3 regions of the Geodermatophilus sp. SYSU D00814 genome follow, and region 3 is predicted to be linked to each of the others. Evidence: riboswitches for the same ligand, from Rfam matches in the RefSeq annotation. Region 3 holds a riboswitch; each other region holds the start of a gene.
The links. A riboswitch is a leader RNA that binds a small molecule or an ion and turns the genes downstream of it on or off. The one in region 3 is predicted to bind cyclic di-AMP.

Region 1: linked by a shared signal. The riboswitch ahead of ACI780_RS10825 (hypothetical protein) and the one ahead of ACI780_RS22750 (C40 family peptidase) in region 3 are both predicted to bind cyclic di-AMP.
Region 2: linked by a shared signal. The riboswitch ahead of ACI780_RS13075 (transglycosylase family protein) and the one ahead of ACI780_RS22750 (C40 family peptidase) in region 3 are both predicted to bind cyclic di-AMP.

What each region holds. Positions count from the first base shown of each region.
Region 1 is NZ_JBJGYP010000011.1:117,529-122,948, forward strand. Features, by position in the region: gene ACI780_RS10810 (DoxX family protein) at 1-26, shown strand, start outside; gene ACI780_RS10815 (DUF1203 domain-containing protein) at 100-600, shown strand; gene ACI780_RS10820 (PIG-L deacetylase family protein) at 650-1,372, shown strand; gene ACI780_RS10825 (hypothetical protein) at 1,449-2,081, opposite strand; cyclic di-AMP (ydaO/yuaA leader) riboswitch at 2,356-2,516, opposite strand; RNA gene rnpB (RNase P RNA component class A) at 2,720-3,129, shown strand; gene ACI780_RS10835 (S1 family peptidase) at 3,250-4,863, opposite strand; gene ACI780_RS10840 (trypco2 family protein) at 4,878-5,189, opposite strand.
Region 2 is NZ_JBJGYP010000014.1:128,148-133,567, reverse strand. Features, by position in the region: gene ACI780_RS13085 (o-succinylbenzoate synthase) at 1-21, shown strand, start outside; gene menD (2-succinyl-5-enolpyruvyl-6-hydroxy-3-cyclohexene-1-carboxylic-acid synthase) at 18-1,697, shown strand; cyclic di-AMP (ydaO/yuaA leader) riboswitch at 1,981-2,151, shown strand; gene ACI780_RS13075 (transglycosylase family protein) at 2,156-3,274, shown strand; gene ACI780_RS13070 (nucleotidyltransferase domain-containing protein) at 3,339-4,220, opposite strand; gene ACI780_RS13065 (class I SAM-dependent methyltransferase) at 4,262-4,873, opposite strand; gene ACI780_RS13060 (isochorismate synthase) at 4,873-5,420, opposite strand, start outside.
Region 3 is NZ_JBJGYP010000045.1:9,769-15,188, forward strand. Features, by position in the region: gene ACI780_RS22745 (carbohydrate kinase family protein) at 1-852, opposite strand, end outside; gene ACI780_RS22750 (C40 family peptidase) at 909-1,427, opposite strand; cyclic di-AMP (ydaO/yuaA leader) riboswitch at 1,440-1,592, opposite strand; gene ACI780_RS22755 (hypothetical protein) at 1,967-2,098, shown strand; gene ACI780_RS22760 (hypothetical protein) at 2,524-2,808, shown strand; gene ACI780_RS22765 (hypothetical protein) at 2,912-3,205, shown strand; gene ACI780_RS22770 (SMP-30/gluconolactonase/LRE family protein) at 3,209-4,108, opposite strand; gene ACI780_RS22775 (RtcB family protein) at 4,207-5,364, opposite strand.

The DNA of each region.
Region 1 (5,420 bases), on a different contig from region 3:
CGCTGCGCGTGGCCCGCGGGCGCTGACACCGGCGCCGGAGGTCCCTGCGGTGTCCGATTCCCGCCGGACCACGGGCCCGGCGACGACGACCGTGGAGGCATGACGACGACGCCCGTGCAGCCCGCTCCCGTGCTCACCGTGCACGCCATCGACCCCGCGGAGCTCGACGGGATCCGGCGCAGCGGGCGGGACACCGAGGGCAACGTCCCGGTGCCGTGGCCCGACGCGGCGGGGGTCCCGCTGCGGTGCTGCCTGCGCCGCGCCCGCCCGGACGACGAGGTCTGGCTCGTCGCCCACGCCCCGCTGCGCGGGCGGTCCCCGTGGCGGGAGGTGGGTCCGGTGTTCGTGCACGCCCGGCCGTGCGAGGGGTGGGCCGAGACCTCCGGACTGCCCCCGGAGTTGCGGCAGGGGCCGCGCGTGCTGCGCGGGTACCGGGAGGACGGGTCGCTGGACTACTCGGCGATCCGGGTCGTCCCCGAGGGCGAGGACGTCGAGGACTCCCTCCAGGAGCTGCTCGCCGACCCGGTGGTGCACGAGGTCCACGTGCGCGCCCTGGCCGAGCAGTGCTTCACCTACCGGGTGCGCGCGGCCGGCCGCTGACCCCCGCGCGCGTCGCCCCGGCCGCGGTCGACCCGGGCAGACTGCCGGGATGGTCGAACCGCTGCCCGACGACTGGGAACGCGCGCTGGTCGTCGTCGCCCACCCCGACGACGTCGAGTACGGCTGCGCGGCCGCCGTCGCCGCCTGGACCGCCGCCGGGCGCGACGTCCGCTACGTGCTGGCCACCAGCGGGGAGGCCGGCATCGCCGGGCTGCCGCCGGAGGCCGCCGGGCCCCTGCGCGAGCGGGAGCAGCGGGCGGCCGCGGCGGCGGTGGGGGTGTCGGTGGTGGAGTTCCTCGGCCACCCCGACGGACGGCTCACCGAGGGGCTGGACCTGCGGCGGTCGCTGGCCGCGGCGGTCCGCCGGCACCGCCCGGAGCTGGTGGTCACCCTGCACTTCGGGGAGACGTGGACGCCGCCGGGCGTGGCCCCTGCCTACTGGAACAGCGCCGACCACCGCGCGCTGGGCCGCTCGGCCGTCGACGCCGTGGGCGACGCGGCGAACGAGTGGATCTTCCCCGAGCTCGCCGACCCGGAGCCGTGGCGGGGCGTGCGGTGGACCGCCGTCTCCACGCCGGTGGGGGTGACGCACACCGTCGACGTCACCGGCGTCGTCGACCGGGCGGTGGCCTCGCTCGCCGAGCACCGCCGCTACCTGCAGGCGCTGTCGGACGACCCGGTCGAGGAGCAGGCGCGGCGGCAGGTCGAGTCGGCGACCCCGGCCGACGACGCCGGGCGCCGGCTGACCGGGTTCACGCTCTACGCCGGCTGACCGTCGTCGGGGCTCTCGCCGCACGGGGAGGACGAGGACGCGGCCCCGGGGGGCTCGGGGCCGCGTCCTGCGCCGGTCAGGGGTTGAAGCTGACGTGCACGTGGTCGTAGTGGTTGGCGGTGATCGACCCGCGGTCCTCCATCGCCTGCCAGCCGGAGCCGCCGATGATGAAGATCCGCTGCTTCCAGATGACGTACTCGACGCCGAACTGCTCGGCGTTGTCGATCACGTACTGGGCGACGGCGTCACCCTTGGCGGAGTCGGCGTAGACCATGAAGTCCGCGGCGAGCTGCTGGGTGGGGGAGTGGCCGGGCCGGGTGAGGACCGTGGAGACCCCGTGGGTCGCGGTGACGTCGGCGACGACGGGGCGGACGTGCTCGGCCCACGCGCTGTACGCGGTCGAGGTCGGGGTCGGCTTGCCGCTCAGGTCGGTCGAGACGGGCAGCGAGACGGCCGGCGCCGGCGCCGCCGCCCCTGCCGGGACCGCGGGAGCGGGGGCCGGGGCGGGAGCCGCCTCGGGTGCGGGGGCCTCGGCCTGGGCGGTGGCCGCCGTCCGGTCCCAGCGGTCCCAGCCGCGGTCCCAGTCCCGGCCCCGGTCCCAGTCCTGGGCCTGGGCGACGGACTGCCCGGCGAGGCCGAAGACGACGGCGAAGGCGCCGACGGTCAGGGTCCGGCGGACGCCGGTGCGGCGGTGGGTGTTCGAGGGCATGGTGAAGAGAACTCCTGACGATGGTCCGCGGGGACGCCGCTGGGACGCGGCGGGACCCCGTCGCGGATGAGGGGGAACCGGGGGGGACGGACAGGCGCCGTCGGGCCCCACGTGGAGGCCGTGCCCCGGAGGGCAGGGCCGACGCGGGAACCGTCGGGTCCGTGCTCGTCCACGCGGCGACCGGCCGGCGTGCGGGCGGGTCGCGGCGGTGGTGTCTGGAGGGCGAGGCGCGCGAGGGCGAGGCGCCACTGCGGCGCACCTCGGTGCAGATCTCCCTTTCTCCCGTGGCCGCCTACCGGGTCAGCTGACGGGTTCGGGCGGGGATGCGCCCTACCCGCCCCCGAGCGGGGCTCGGGAGGCGGGACTCACCCCAGTGGTGCGGTGGGTCCCCGGTTCGGGTCCACGGGCGTGGCCCCGACTCGGCGGCATCCGGCGCGGTTCCCCCGGTCGGGGGACTCGACGACCGGCCGGACGCGGCAAACCGTAGAGGGCTTGTGCACTCGTGCCAACTCCAGGGCGGTGAACTGGAGGAGTTGGCAGGTGGCCGACGGCGTGTCGCGTCGCGCTGCGCGTGTCGGTGGCAACGGGACGTCGCGGAACCCCGTCGGGTGGCCCCGTAGACTGACCGGCACGACGGACGAGTCGGCCGGGCGGTCGCGTCGGCGGGGGAGACCCCGTCGCCGAGGAACGTCCGGGCTCCATAGGGCAGGGTGGTCGCCAACAGCGACCCGGGGTGACCCGCGGGACAGTGCCACAGAGAACAGACCGCCAGCGTTCGCGCTGGTAAGGGTGAAACGGCGGTGTAAGAGACCACCGCACACCGGGTGACCGGTGTGGCTCGGTAAACCCCACCCGGAGCAAGGTCGAGAAGGGACGGCGGACGGGTGACCGGCCGGCGTCCCGCGCAGGCGTTCGAGGGCTGCCCGCCCGAGGCCTGCGGGTGGACCGCTCGAGCCCGCCGGCAACGGCGGGCCTAGATGGATGACCGCCCATCGGGAGGCCGCGAGGCGCCCGAGGACAGAACCCGGCGTACAGGCCGACTCGTCCGTCGTCCTCCGCTACGCCCTGGACGCACTATGAGTACGTTGACTGCAGCTCCCGGATGACAAGCCAGGCGCAGAGTGGCTCGTTCTCATTGGAGCACTCCGCGTCACGTCGATCTCGTCATTCAGATGTCGTTCAAGCCAGCGCGCCCGACCTGTGTGAGGGTCAGGCGGTAGTCGCGTGCCCAGCGGGCCCAGCCTTCGGTGATGAGAGCATTGACGAGATCGTAAGTCTTCGCCTGGATCTCTGGCACCGCACCCGTGAAGTCGGGATGGTGGAGGTCCACTTCGCCGGATTGCAGCATCTTCAGCATCGTCCGTTCGAATGGGCCGAGATTCGTGAGGATCGTCCCCAAGCCGGGGTCAAGGTGTTCTTGCAGTGTCGCATAGTCGCGAAATCCGAGCAGTGTCATGGCGATGTCCCGCTCCTCGTCGGTTCGCTCGTCGGCCGGCAGCGACAGTCCTTGCTCGCGCAATTTGCTTCTAACGGCGTAGGCGCGGTGGAAAGCATACTTGGAGGTCTGGCGCACCTCCTCTGACCGTGTAGCGTCCTGGTCGGCGAGTTTCCTGCGTATCCACGAGCGCTCGGTAGCGAGACATTCGGCCGCCCCTGCCAAGCCCTGATCGATCATCGAGGCGACCATCGAGTGATCGGCGAGTCGGGTCGCGGCTCGCAGTCGACGAAGACCGTCCTCGCAGATCTTCGCTGCCCGTAATGCGGTACTCGGGCTTCCCATGGCGCGTACCCGCTCTAGGACTTGGATGACGGTCTCGTACCCCGACGCCAAGTCCACATCTTCTGGGCCCTCGACGAGGATGGAACGAGTGAGTGTGCGCTCATCTCTCTCGCCGCCGCTTGCCTCGACAAGGAGTCTGCCCGAGGTCCCCACCTGATCGGCGTCCACGAAAGCGGCATGGATCTCGACCTGCGGAGTAGCCGAGGCGGATCCGTGTTGCGGCTGGCTGTTGCGGACACCAGAGAACGAGTAGCTGAGTGTTGGCCAACCGTCCACTCTGACGATAAATGTGGCTGTGGACAGCAAGGGCACACGTGATGGCCCATGCAACTCCAGTCGGCTGCGTGTCGTCGTGCCCACCCGCCTCGGAGCCCATTGCTGATCCAGCAAGATGCCTGCGTCCGTGGTCAGACTGGCGAAGGTGGGATCATCAAATAGGGGTGCGAGGGGTCTTGCCTCGATCGAACTCGCGTCGTCCGGATTCAACAGGCGGCGCTGCACCGCCACGAGTCGGTCAAGGCTGAAAACCGCTGCCCCAGACATCCCAGTCCAGCCAGACCGTATGTTGCCGCCCATTCGAGTTGGCTGTAGTACGAGGTTGTTGTCCGGTGACGTGTCCGACGGTTCAAACGTGCCGCGTACCAGTCGGCCGCCCTCCAGAAGAGCGCCATCGGTTCCCCGCTCAGTTGACCACAGTGGCCAGCCGTACATCTCGAAAGTCATGCTGTCGCGGCCGACCGGCTCCACCAGGCCGATCGTCACAGGAGGCAGTTCCCCCAGATCCTCGCAGTGCAGGATGGCGACATCGGCGCTCGGGAATCGTTCGACCAGAGTCGCGGGTCGTGTGAGCGACGACGTGCGCGGTCGGATGGCAAGCTCACCGGTTCTCAGGAAGTGCTCGCACGTCAGGATCAATCGTGCGCCCAGTGCGTAGCCGCTCGCGCGCTGCTTGCCGCCCTGCAACACTGCGACGGCTCGGTCCGGGTCGAAGGGTGCCTCCAACCATGACATGGCAACTAGTCCCGGCCGGTGAGCAATGGACCACCACCAGGAGTCCGCGGAGTCAAGGGAACGAGAATGCGATGCGTGGCCGAGCGATTGGATGTTGCATTCGCCTCGGCGTTGACGACCCAAAACTTGACTCCGCCTGACGCGCCGATCTCACGCTCCACCGTTACGGAGAACTCGACTTCGATCTCGCCGACCTCGAATCGGATGCCCTCGTCTTGGGCGCTCAAGACGGATGCAGCCAGTTCACGTCTGAGTTCGCCGATGGCCTCGTTCAAGGTCACAGGCGCAAGGAATCCACGGGCGTCCTCGGTGGTCATGGTCAAGGTTACCGCCCAGCAACGCGCCAGTAAATGCCCGCGTGAGCGGAAGAATCCGCCGCGGTCGGCCCACTGATCAGCGAGGAGCCTCGGGATCGCTGGCCCGTGGCAGGTCCTCGAGCACGCAACTCCGCTGAGAGGTGGTGACCTCAACCTCGTCGGTTCCGACGTTGCTGGTTGACGATGTCTTGGGGAGGACGACGCGCCCGCGGCAGCAGCAACAAGCACCGG
Region 2 (5,420 bases), on a different contig from region 3:
GCCGCGGTGCTGGCCGCGTGAACCCCTCCACCGCGCTGGCCCGCGTGCTGGTCGACGAGCTCCTCCGCGGCGGGGTCCGCGACGCCGTCGTCGCGCCCGGCTCGCGCTCGGCGCCGGTCGCCCTGGCGTTCGCCGCGGCCGAGCGCGCCGGCGCCCTGCGGCTGCACGTGCGCATCGACGAGCGGACGGCGTCCTTCCTCGCCCTGGGCCTCGCCCGCGCCTCCGGCCGGCCGGTGCCGGTGCTCACCACCTCCGGGACGGCGACCGCGCACCTGCACGCCGCGGTGCTCGAGGCCGACGTCAGCGGCGTCCCGCTGCTCGCGCTCACCGCCGACCGCCCGCCGGAGCTGCGGTCCACCGGCGCCAACCAGACGATCGAGCAGCCCGGCCTCTACGGCGGCGCGGTGCGCTGGGCCGCCGACGTCGGCGTGCCCGAGGCCGGCCGCGAGGCCGCGCAGAACCGGTACTGGCGCTCGGTGGTGTCCCGGGCGCTGCTCGCGGCCACCGGCACCCTGTCCGGGGACCCCGGACCGGTCCAGCTGAACCTGCCCTTCCGCGACCCGCTGCTGCCCGAGGAGGAGCCCGGTCCGCTGACCGGCCCGTGGGCCGGTCGCGCCGACGGCGCCCCGTGGACCGCCGGTGTCCCCGCGCCCGCCGCGCCCGGTCCGATCGGCGACGGCCCGCGCACCCTCGTGGTCGCCGGCGACGGGCCCGGTGCCGCGGGCCGCGCGTGGGCGGCCGGCGCCGCTGCCGCCGGCTGGCCGGTGGTCGCCGAGCCCAGCGGCGGGGCGTGGACCGGCGACGCCGTCCGCGGCGGGGCGCTGCTGCTCGGCGTGCCCTCCTGGCTCGACGCGCACCGTCCCGACCGGGTCGTGGTGGTCGGCCGGCCCACGCTGTCGCGGCCGGTGTCGGCGCTGCTGGCCGACCCGCGGGTACGGGTGGAGACGGTGACGGCGACCCCGCGGTGGCCCGACGCCGGCCGGTCGAGCGCGCTGGTCGGCCGCGCCGCCCCGCCCGCGGGCCCACCGTCGGACCCCGGCTGGGCCGCGGCCTGGACCGGGGCCGCCGCCCGGGTCGGCGCCGCCGTCGACGCGCTGCTCGACGCCGCGCCGGCCCCCACCGCTGCCCGGCTGGCCCGCGACGTCGTCGCCGCGCTGCCGGCCGGGGCGCTGCTGGTGCTGGGCTCCTCGACGCCGGTGCGCGACGTCGACCGGCTCGCCGTCCCGCGCGGCGACGTCACGGTGCTGGCCAACCGGGGCGTGGCCGGCATCGACGGCACGGTCTCCACCGCGGTCGGGGCGGCGCTGGCCTCCGGCGGCCCCGCGGTGGCCCTGCTGGGCGACCTGACCTTCCTGCACGACCTGCAGGGGCTGCTGACCGGCGAGGGCGAGCCGCGCCCGGACCTGACCCTCGTCGTGCCGGACAACGACGGCGGCGGGATCTTCGCCCAGCTCGAGCCCGGCCGGCCGGCGTACGCGCGCGACTACCGGCGGGTGTTCGGGACGCCGCACGGGCGCGACCTGGCAGCGGTCGCGCAGGCGCTGGGCTGGGCCACCACGCGGGTCACCGCGCCCGGCGAGCTGCCCGACGCCCTGGCGCCGGGCGGGCCGGGAGTGGTCGTCGTCGGCACCGACCAGCGCGCCGAGGCCGACCTCGCCGTCGCCCTCCGCGAGGCCGCGGCCCGCGCTCTCGGCTGAGCCCTCCGGCGCCCGCCCGGGCCGCCCGTCGTCGGCCGGCGCCGGTGTGGTCCTGCTCGCACTGCCCGCCCGGCGGCGTCCGGCGGCGCACCGCGGCGCCTCGCCGCTGACCTGGGCATCCGGGGTGCACCCGGGGGTGGGCAGGGCGCCTCAGATACCCCGCGCGTCCCACCGCTAACGGAATGTGACCGGCGACACAACGACAGTTGCCATGACGATATGTAACGTTTTGGCTGCGCTCGGCCAATCGGAGCGCGGCGCCGGTCCGCCAAACCCTGCCCACCGGTCGCCCACACCAACACCCAGGGCAGGGGTGGGGGAACCACTTCCGGCGCGCGACGGCCTACGGGGGCCTGTCCTGACGCGCGCCTCGGGGTGAAGCCGCGACACCGCGGCCGGGCACCGATCGCCCGAACCCGACAGCTCACCTCGCCGGCGGTGATCGGGAGATCATCACCATGCCCAAGCACCGCGCACCCCGCTACGTCCGCACCAAGAAGGTCATCGCCCGGGCCCCTGTCGTCGCCGGCGCCACCGCCGTCGGCCTCGGCGTCCTGAGCGCCCCCGCCTCCGCCTCCGCCTCCGAGACGCACGACTGGTCCGGTGTGGCCGAGTGCGAGTCCAGCGGCAACTGGAGCATCAACACCGGCAACGGCTACTACGGCGGCCTGCAGTTCAGCCAGTCCACCTGGGCCGGCTTCGGCGGCACCGAGCTCGCCGCGCGCGCCGACCTCGCCACCCCCGCCGAGCAGGTCCAGATCGCCGAGCGCGTCCTGGCCGGCCAGGGCATCGGCGCCTGGCCGCACTGCGGCGCGTTCCTGGCCGACGGCACCACCGCGGCCGCCGCCGAGGCGCCCGCCCCGGCCGCCACTGCCGAGGCGCCCGCCCCCGCTGCGGCTCCCGCCGAGCAGCCCGCGGCCGCCCCGGCCGACGACGCCACCGAGGACTACACGGTCCGCTGGGGCGACACCGTCAAGAAGATCGCCGACGCCCACCAGCAGAGCTGGCGCGAGCTGTACCAGCGCAACGTCGACGTCATCGGCGGCGACCCGAACCGGATCTACCCGGGCCAGGTGCTCGCCGTCAGCGGTGCGGCCCCCGCCGCCGAGGCCCCCGCGGCCGCCGCTCCGGCCCCGGCCGCCACCGCCGGCGAGTCCGCCCCGGCCGCCGAGGTCGCGCCGATCGCCGCGGCCGCGCCGCAGGTCGCGAACGCCATCGCCACCATCACCAACACCGCCGGCGCCGTGAAGCCGGTCGCCCAGGCCGCCGCCGACGTCGTCGTCAGCAACGTGCCGGGCGCCGCCGACATCACCATCGGCGGCACGCGGGGCAGCGCCGTCGACCCGAACGGGCACCCCTCGGGCCTGGCGCTGGACTACATGGTCATGTCCGACGCCGCCCTCGGCGACGCGATCGCCCAGTACCACATCGACCACTGGGACGAGCTCGGCGTGGAGTACGTGATCTGGCAGCAGCGGATCCTGACCTCGCCCGATGGCGCGTGGAAGGCGATGGAGGACCGCGGCAGCGTGACCGCGAACCACTTCGACCACGTGCACGTGAACTACGCGGGCTGACCTCCCGCCACCCCCGACGAGGGCCCCGGCCGCTGCCCAGCGGCCGGGGCTCTCGTCGTCCCGGTCAGCGGCCGAGGGCGGCCCAGTACGCCAGGTACGACCGGTGCAGCCAGCCGTCGACCCAGGCGCGGTCGGGCCGGGCGGGTACCGCCGGACTGTCGCGCAGTGCGGCCAGCCGCGCCTCGGCGTCGTCGACGGCCGCGACCACCTCGGCCAGCGGCACCTCGCCCCGGCGGACCCGGCGCAGGTACGCGCGGTCGGGCTCGGGCACCGGCAGCGTGATCCGGCCGGTGGTCAGCAGCTCCACGCCCTGCAGGCCCAGCCGCAGCGCGTGCATCGCGTACTTCACGTCGAAGCCGTGCGCGGCGACGAGCTCGGGCCGGTTCGGATGCGCGCCGGCCTGCCCGGTCATCGCCGCCCGCTGGCCCCGCAGGTAACCGAGGAACCGGTCGGCGGCCACGCGGGAGACGAACCGGTCGGCGTGCGCCACCAGCTCCGCGCCCGCGGCGTCGCGGACCACGACCTCCTCGTCGGGGACGAACAGCAGCAGCAGGACCGTCGGGTTGCCGCCCAGGGCCAGCCGGGCCCACTTGCGGGCCGAGTAGACGACGACGTCGACGTCGCCGGCGCCCGACCGGTTGGCCAGCCCGCCGGGCCGGTCCCACGCGGTGTGCCGGTGGTACTGCTCGAAGGGCACGGTCTCGGTCGTCGCCAGGCCTGCGGGCACCCGGGCGGTGCCGGTGACGTACTCCGGCGGCTCCAGGCAGACGCCCATCTCGTCGCGGTCGTCCTGGCCGGCCACGGACGTGCCGTGCACGCCCGACCCGACCTGAGCGCGCAGGACCGTGCCCCGCTCGGCGATCTCCCTGGCGACGGCCGAGGCGTGCGGGTGGTCGAAGGGCGGGGGGAGCGAGCGGTCGCCGGGGACCAGGGGGACGGCGGGCACCGGCACACCCAACCAGCCCGGAGCCGGCCCGCCGACCGGTTTCACCCGGGCCGTCGCCAGACCAGCGCGTAGCGCCAGAGAACCAGCCGACGCACCCGGACACCGGGCAGGACCGCGGCCGCCCGTCGTCGGACCTCGTGCAGCGTCAGCTCCGGGTCGCGCACCGGCATGCCCGGCGTCCCCGGGTCCCGCCGGCCCCGGAGCAGCCGGACCAGCCCGATCCCGCGGGCGAGCACGGCGGCGAGCACCTCGACCGGCAGCTCGCGCGGCAGGTCGGGACGGGCCAGGGCCACGGCGGCCAGCACGCCACCGGGCCGCACCGCCGCCGACAGCACCCGCAGCGCCGGCTCCAGGGGCCCGTGGTGCAGCGCCGACACGCTGACGACGGCGTCGTAGCCGCCCGACGGCAGATCCAGGTCGAGCACGTCGGCCTCCACAACCCGGACGTTCCCCGGCACCCGCGCGCGGGCCTTAGCCACCATCTGCGGCGAGCGGTCGACGGCGTCCACGGAGTCCGCCCGCCCCGCCAGGACGGCGGCCAGCCCGCCGGCACCGCACCCCACCTCGAGCACCCGGAGGCAGGGGTCGGGGAGCTCGCGCAGCAGCAGGGGCCAGTAGTGGGCGTTGTGATCCCAGGACGGGACCGCCCGCATCAGTCCTCCAGGGCGGCCTGGAAGGCGGCGAACTTCGACTGCGTCTCGGCCAGCTCGGCCGCGGGGTCGGAGCCCGCGACGATGCCGCAGCCGGCGAACAGCCGGGCGGTGCACGGGTCGTCCTCGACGAGCTGGGCGCACCGCAGCGCCAGGCCGAACTCGCCGTCGCCGCGGGCGTCGAGCCAGCCGACCGGCCCGGCGTAGCGGCCGCGGTCCATGCCCTCGAGCTCGGCGATCACCGCGGTGGCCACGTCGGGCGGCGTGCCGCCCACCGCGGCGGTCGGGTGCACGGCGTCGACCAGCTCGAGCAGCCCGGCCCGGCCGCCCGGCCCCGAGCGGCGCTGGGTGCCGGTGACGTCGGTGGCCAGGTGCCGCACGTTCGGCAGGGTCAGCAGCGCCGGCTCCTCGGGGACCGCCAGCGCTGTGCAGTACGGGTCGAGCGCCCGCACCAGCGAGTCGACGGCGAGGGCGTGCTCGGCGCGGTCCTTCTCGCTCGCCAGCAGGGCCGCCGCGAGCCGCTCGTCGTCGGCGCCCGCGCCCCGGGGGG
Region 3 (5,420 bases):
GGTCCGGACCGCGTCGAGCACCGGCGCCCCGCCTCGCCACCCGGCCAGCACCCCGGCGGCGAGGGCGTCCCCGCAGCCGGTCGTGTCGCGCAGCCGCCCCGCGGGCAGCGGCGCCACCGGCACCTGCCACGTACCCGCCCGTGTGAGCACCCGGGTGGGGTGTGCGCCGGCGTGCACCACGGCCAGCGGCGGCGCCTCCGCGGGCAGGTCGCCGAGCAGCCCCAGCACCGCGGCCTCGGCGGCGTTGCAGAACAGCAGGTCCGCCCGCAGCCCGGCGAGCAGCCCGCGGTAGGCCGCGACCCCGTGCCGTTCGATCCGCGCCGCGGCCGCGACGTCGACGCTGACCGGTACCCCGGCGTCGCGCGCGAGGGAGGCAACGGCCACCAGCGCGTCCGGGAAGCGCAGCAGGTCGTAGCCGTCCAGGTGGACGACGGCGGCGTCGGCGAGCCACCCGGCGCGGACGTCGTCCGGTGTCAGGCCGCCCTCACCCCGGTCGGTGAGCGGCGTCCGCTCGCCGTCGGGGTGGACGAGGACCGTCGACAGCGGCGCCCGGCCGCGGCGGACCACCGCCGTCTGCACGCCCCGCGCGGCCAGGCCGGCGAGCAGCGTGTCGGCGAGCGGGTCCGCCCCAGCCCACCCGGTCAGCCGCGCCGGGGTGCCGAGCCGGGTCAGGGTCGCCGTGACGTTGGCCGGCGCCCCGCCCGCCGTCGTCGTCCGCACCACCCGCTGCTGGCTCCCCGCCCGCAGCGGCTCACTGAGCTCGAGCATCTGGTCGGCAACCAGCTTGCCCACCGCCACGACCGGGCCGGAGCCGGCGCGGCGGGGCCATCGCGGGCCGTCCTCGTCGTCCACGGCGACCAGGGTGCCCCGGCCGGGGAGGCCGGCCGGGGCACCCTGCCTGAGGTGCGTCAGGCGACGCGGCGGGCGCCCGCGTAGCTCGGCATCGAGTCGAGGTCGACGACGGCGACCGGCTTGCCAGCGGTCGAGGCGTGGACCATCTGGCCGTTGCCGATGTACATGCCCACGTGCGACACCGGGCTGTAGAAGAAGACCAGGTCACCCGGCTGCAGGTCGGACTTGGCCACCGCGGTGCCGAAGGTCGACTGGAGCTTCGAGGTGCGCGGGATCGAGATCCCGGCCGCCGCGTAGGAGTAGCTGGTCAGGCCCGAGCAGTCGAAGGCGTTCGGGCCGGTGGCGCCGTAGACGTAGGGGTCACCGACCTGGGCGAGCGCGGTGTCCACGGCGACCTGGGCCGCGGCGTTGGGGGCGACCGCCGGCGCGGCGGCCACGGTCGCGGTCGCCGTCCCACCACCACCCGAGTTCGCCGAGGCCGGGAGAGGTGAGAGGACGATGCCGGCTCCGGCGATGGCGGCGACGGCGATGCCGCGGAACGAGCGGCGGGTGGTGGACGTGCGTGCAGTCGTCATCGACGACGGTTCTCCTGTTCTCCACGGCCGCCTACCGGGTTAGCTGACGGGTTCGGACGGGGGAGTCGCCCGGCGCGACGGATCGCGCTCCACCCCAGGACTGCGGTGGGTCCCCGGCCCGGGTACCGGCTCTCGTGCCGGTGCCCGGTTCGGCGTGTCCGGCGGGTGTCACACAGGGCGTGACGGAGGACCCTGGCCGGACCGCGACGACGGTAGGGAGGGGTCCCGGGCCCCTCAACCGGACCGGGGGCCCGCCACGCCCGGACCGGCTCCCGGGACTTGACACCGGCCGCACGGCGGGACACCGGCTCCGACCTGCACGGACGCACGTGCCGCCGCCGTCCTCCCGGCGACGCGCCGTCGCCGACACGCCGGGCGGGACGAGAAAGGACGTGGCGGTGCGTCCGCACACGCCGTCAACGGCCCGCCACGCGCGGGGAGCGCAGCCGCCGGGATCCCCAGGGTTGCACCGCACGTTGACGGGGCACCCGACAGGCAACCGACATGAGGAGGACCCCGTGGGGATGTTGAGGAAGCTCGTGGCTTCGGGTGTCGCCGCCAAGGTGGTGCAGGAGCTCCAGAAGCCGCAGAACCAGGCCAAGATCAAGCAGTTCATCCGCGACTACCAGAGCAAGAACAAGAAGGGCGGGACGAGCGGCCGCGCCTACTGACCCACTCCGCTCCTCACGCCCCCCGTCCTGCGTCCGGGCCGGGGGGCGTGGTGCGTCCGGGGTCCATGGGATCGGTTGTCGCCGTTCCGAGACGACTCGGTCCTCGCGAATCCCGGTGTCGGGCCGAGGACGTGTGACGTTGGCCGGCGTCCCATCGGGGCACCGCTGCTCTGCCTTCGGGAGGGCCGTCGGTGCCCGTCCGCAACGAACACACGGGGTGTCCCATGAACCGGTCCGTCCCCTCCTACCGCCGGTCCGCCGGGCTCGTGGTCCTGCTCTCCGTCGGGCTCCTGACCGCCGCCTGCGGGAGTGAGGACGAGGCCGCGCCCACTGCCGCGACGCCGTCGTCCTCGTCCTCGGTGCCGTCCGCCCCGGAGACGCCCACCTCGACCGTGCCCGCTGCGCCCCCGACCTCCGATGCCGCCGTGGCACCGACCCCCGCACCGGAGTCCACGACCCAGGCCGCGCCGGTCGTCGACTTCTCCATGCCCGCGGTCGTCGGCCTGACCCTGCAGGACGCCCAGGACCTGATCCAGACCAACGGCGTCTTCCTGAGCCTGTCCCACGACCTGCTGGGCAGCCGCAGTCAGGTCCTCGACGCCAACTGGAAGGTCTGCACCCAGAACATCCCGGCCGGCCAGCAGGTCACCGGGAACGTCGAGGGGGCCATCGACCTCGGTGTCGTCAAGCTCGAGGAGTCCTGCCCCTGAGCCCTCCTCCCGGTCCTCCCGCCCTGGCTCCCGGAGTCCGCGTCATGCCCGCCGTGGCACGGCGTCGTCACGGGTGCGGGACCACCGAGGGGGCGAGGAGCGCATGTCCGAGACCACGACGACCACCATGAGGACCGGCGGGGGTGCGGCGGACCGTCGACCGCACGAGCGGATCGAGCACGTGGAGGCACTGCGGCGGGCGGCGACCCACCTCGCGACGGCGGAGTTCCTCGAGCGCCGCGCGGACCGGTCGGTCAACGCCGCGCTCGGCGCCCTGCTGCGCGAGCGCGCCCGCGAGCGCCGGCGCCGGGCCGGGCGGATCCTCACCGACCTGGGCATGCGCCCCCCGCGCGCGGTCCACCGCAGCCGGACCTCCCGCGCCGTCACCGGCGGCTGAGCGTCAGGGGCGGCCGGCGTGGGGGACGTCGACCTCCGTGGCCAGCAGCACCGCCTCGCGCACCGGCGCGCGGTTGTGCTCGTAGAAGTCCGGCGCCGCGCACATCAGCAGCGTCCGGCCGTCGTCGCCGCCGAGCATGCAGGCGAACACGCCCAGCCCCTCGGGTGCGGCGACGGCGTCGACGATCTCGCCGCCCTCGGCCACCCGCACGACGCGACCGCCCACGCCGTCGGCCGCCCAGATGCGGCCCTCGGCGTCGAGGGCGCAGCCGTCGGGTGCGACGGCGAGCTGTCCGAGCACCTCTTCGGTGCTCCGCCCGGTGACCTCGGGGCCGAGGGAGGCCCACACCCGGCGGTTGGTCAGCGAGCCGTCGGGCGCCAGGTCGAACGCGGTGTAGCGGTTGCCGAGGGTCTCCCCGACGACGAGCGTGCCGCCGTCCGGGGTGATGACCGTGCCGTTGGGGAACTGCAGCCCCTCGGCGGCCACGGACACCGTCCCGTCGGGGTCCACCCGCTTGATCGACGCGGTGGTCGGCGCGCCGCCGCCCATGAGGTCGAAGCCGAAGTCCCCGACGAACACGTGCCCGGCGTCGTCGACCACGAGGTCGTTGAGGTGCCCGCCGCAGTGCTCCGAGAGGTCGGCGTGGGGCGTCAGCGACGAGCCGTCCCACCGGAGCAGCTCGCGGGTCTTCATGGAGACGACGACCAGGGACCCGTCGGGCAGCCAACCCAGGCCCGACGGCTGCCCGGGGACCTCGAACTGCACGGTCTCCTGACCGTCGGCGGTCACCCGGCTCACCGTCTGCCGGTAGAAGTCCGACACCCACCACGTGCCGTCGTGCCAGCGCGGGCCCTCGAAGAACCCGCCTCCGGTCAGCACCGTCCTGATCTCGCGCTCGGCCATGAGCGGACCCTAGGGCCCGAGGACGGGCGCCACAGCCGTCCGGCGCGCTCGTGCTCTGCCCCCGCACGGGGGGCAGAGCACGAGCGTCCGGGGAGGACTCAGTCGCCCTTGACGTTGACCACCTGGCGCAGCGTGTGCCGGATCTCCACCAGGTCGGCGGCGTCGGCCATGACGACGTCGATGCTCTTGTAGGCATCGGGGTGCTCGTCGAGGAACGCGTCCGAGCGGCCCCAGGCGATGCCCGCCATCCGCCGGTCGAGGTCGGCCCGGCTGAACTGCTTGCGCGCGGCGGTCCGCGAGAACGCCCGGCCGGCCCCGTGCGGCGCCGATGTCAGCGACTCGAGGTTCCCCCGGCCGACGACGACGTAGGACGCCGCACCCATCGACCCCGGGATCAGCCCCCACTGGCCGGCCCGTGCGGAGATCGCGCCCTTGCGCGACAGCCACACCTCGCGGCCGGCGTGGGTCTCCCGCTCGGTGGAGTTGTGGTGGCACTGCACCACCTGCTCGCGCCGGACCTCCTCGGTGAGGAACCGCGACAGCTGCTCGGCGACGCGGTCCATCATCTCCTCGCGGTTGAGCGCGGCGAACCGCTGCGCCCAGTGCAGCGCCTCGATGTAGGCGTCGAACGCCGGCTCGCCCTCCTCGAGGTAGGCCAGGTCCCGGTCGGGCAGGTCCATCCCGGCGCAGCGGTCCCGCGCCACCCGGATGTGCCGCTGGGCGAGCCGGTTGCCCACCCCGCGCGAGCCGGAGTGCAGGAACAGCCACACCCGGTCGGCCTCGTCGAGGGAGACCTCGATGAAGTGGTTGCCCGACCCCAGCGACCCCAGCTGCAGCGGCCAGTTCGGCGCGGCGCCGTCGGCCTGGTCGGCCCCGGGCATCGCCCGCAGCTCCTCCGCGCGCGCCGCCGCGGTGTCGCGGAGCTTCCGGTTGTAGCGGCCGGCCGACAGCGGGACCGCCCGCGCGATCTGCTCGTGCAGCACCGCCAGGTTCCGGCCGCGGACGTCGTCGCCGGTGAACTGGGTGCGGACGGCCATCATCCCGCAGCCGATGTCGACCCCGACCGCGGCGGGGATGATCGCGCCGTCGGTGGGGATCACCGAGCCGACCGTGGCCCCCAGCCCCAGGTGGGCGTCGGGCATGAGCGCCAGGTGCGGGTGGACGAACGGCATCGAGGCGGTGCGCTGCGCCTGCTCCCGGGTGGCCGGTTCGAGGATCGACGCCCAGTTGAGCAGGCGTTCGCTGATCTGCTCCATGGTCCTTTCTCTCCTCCTGCGCGGGGCCCGGTCCCCGCGGTGCGTCGGTGGGCCGG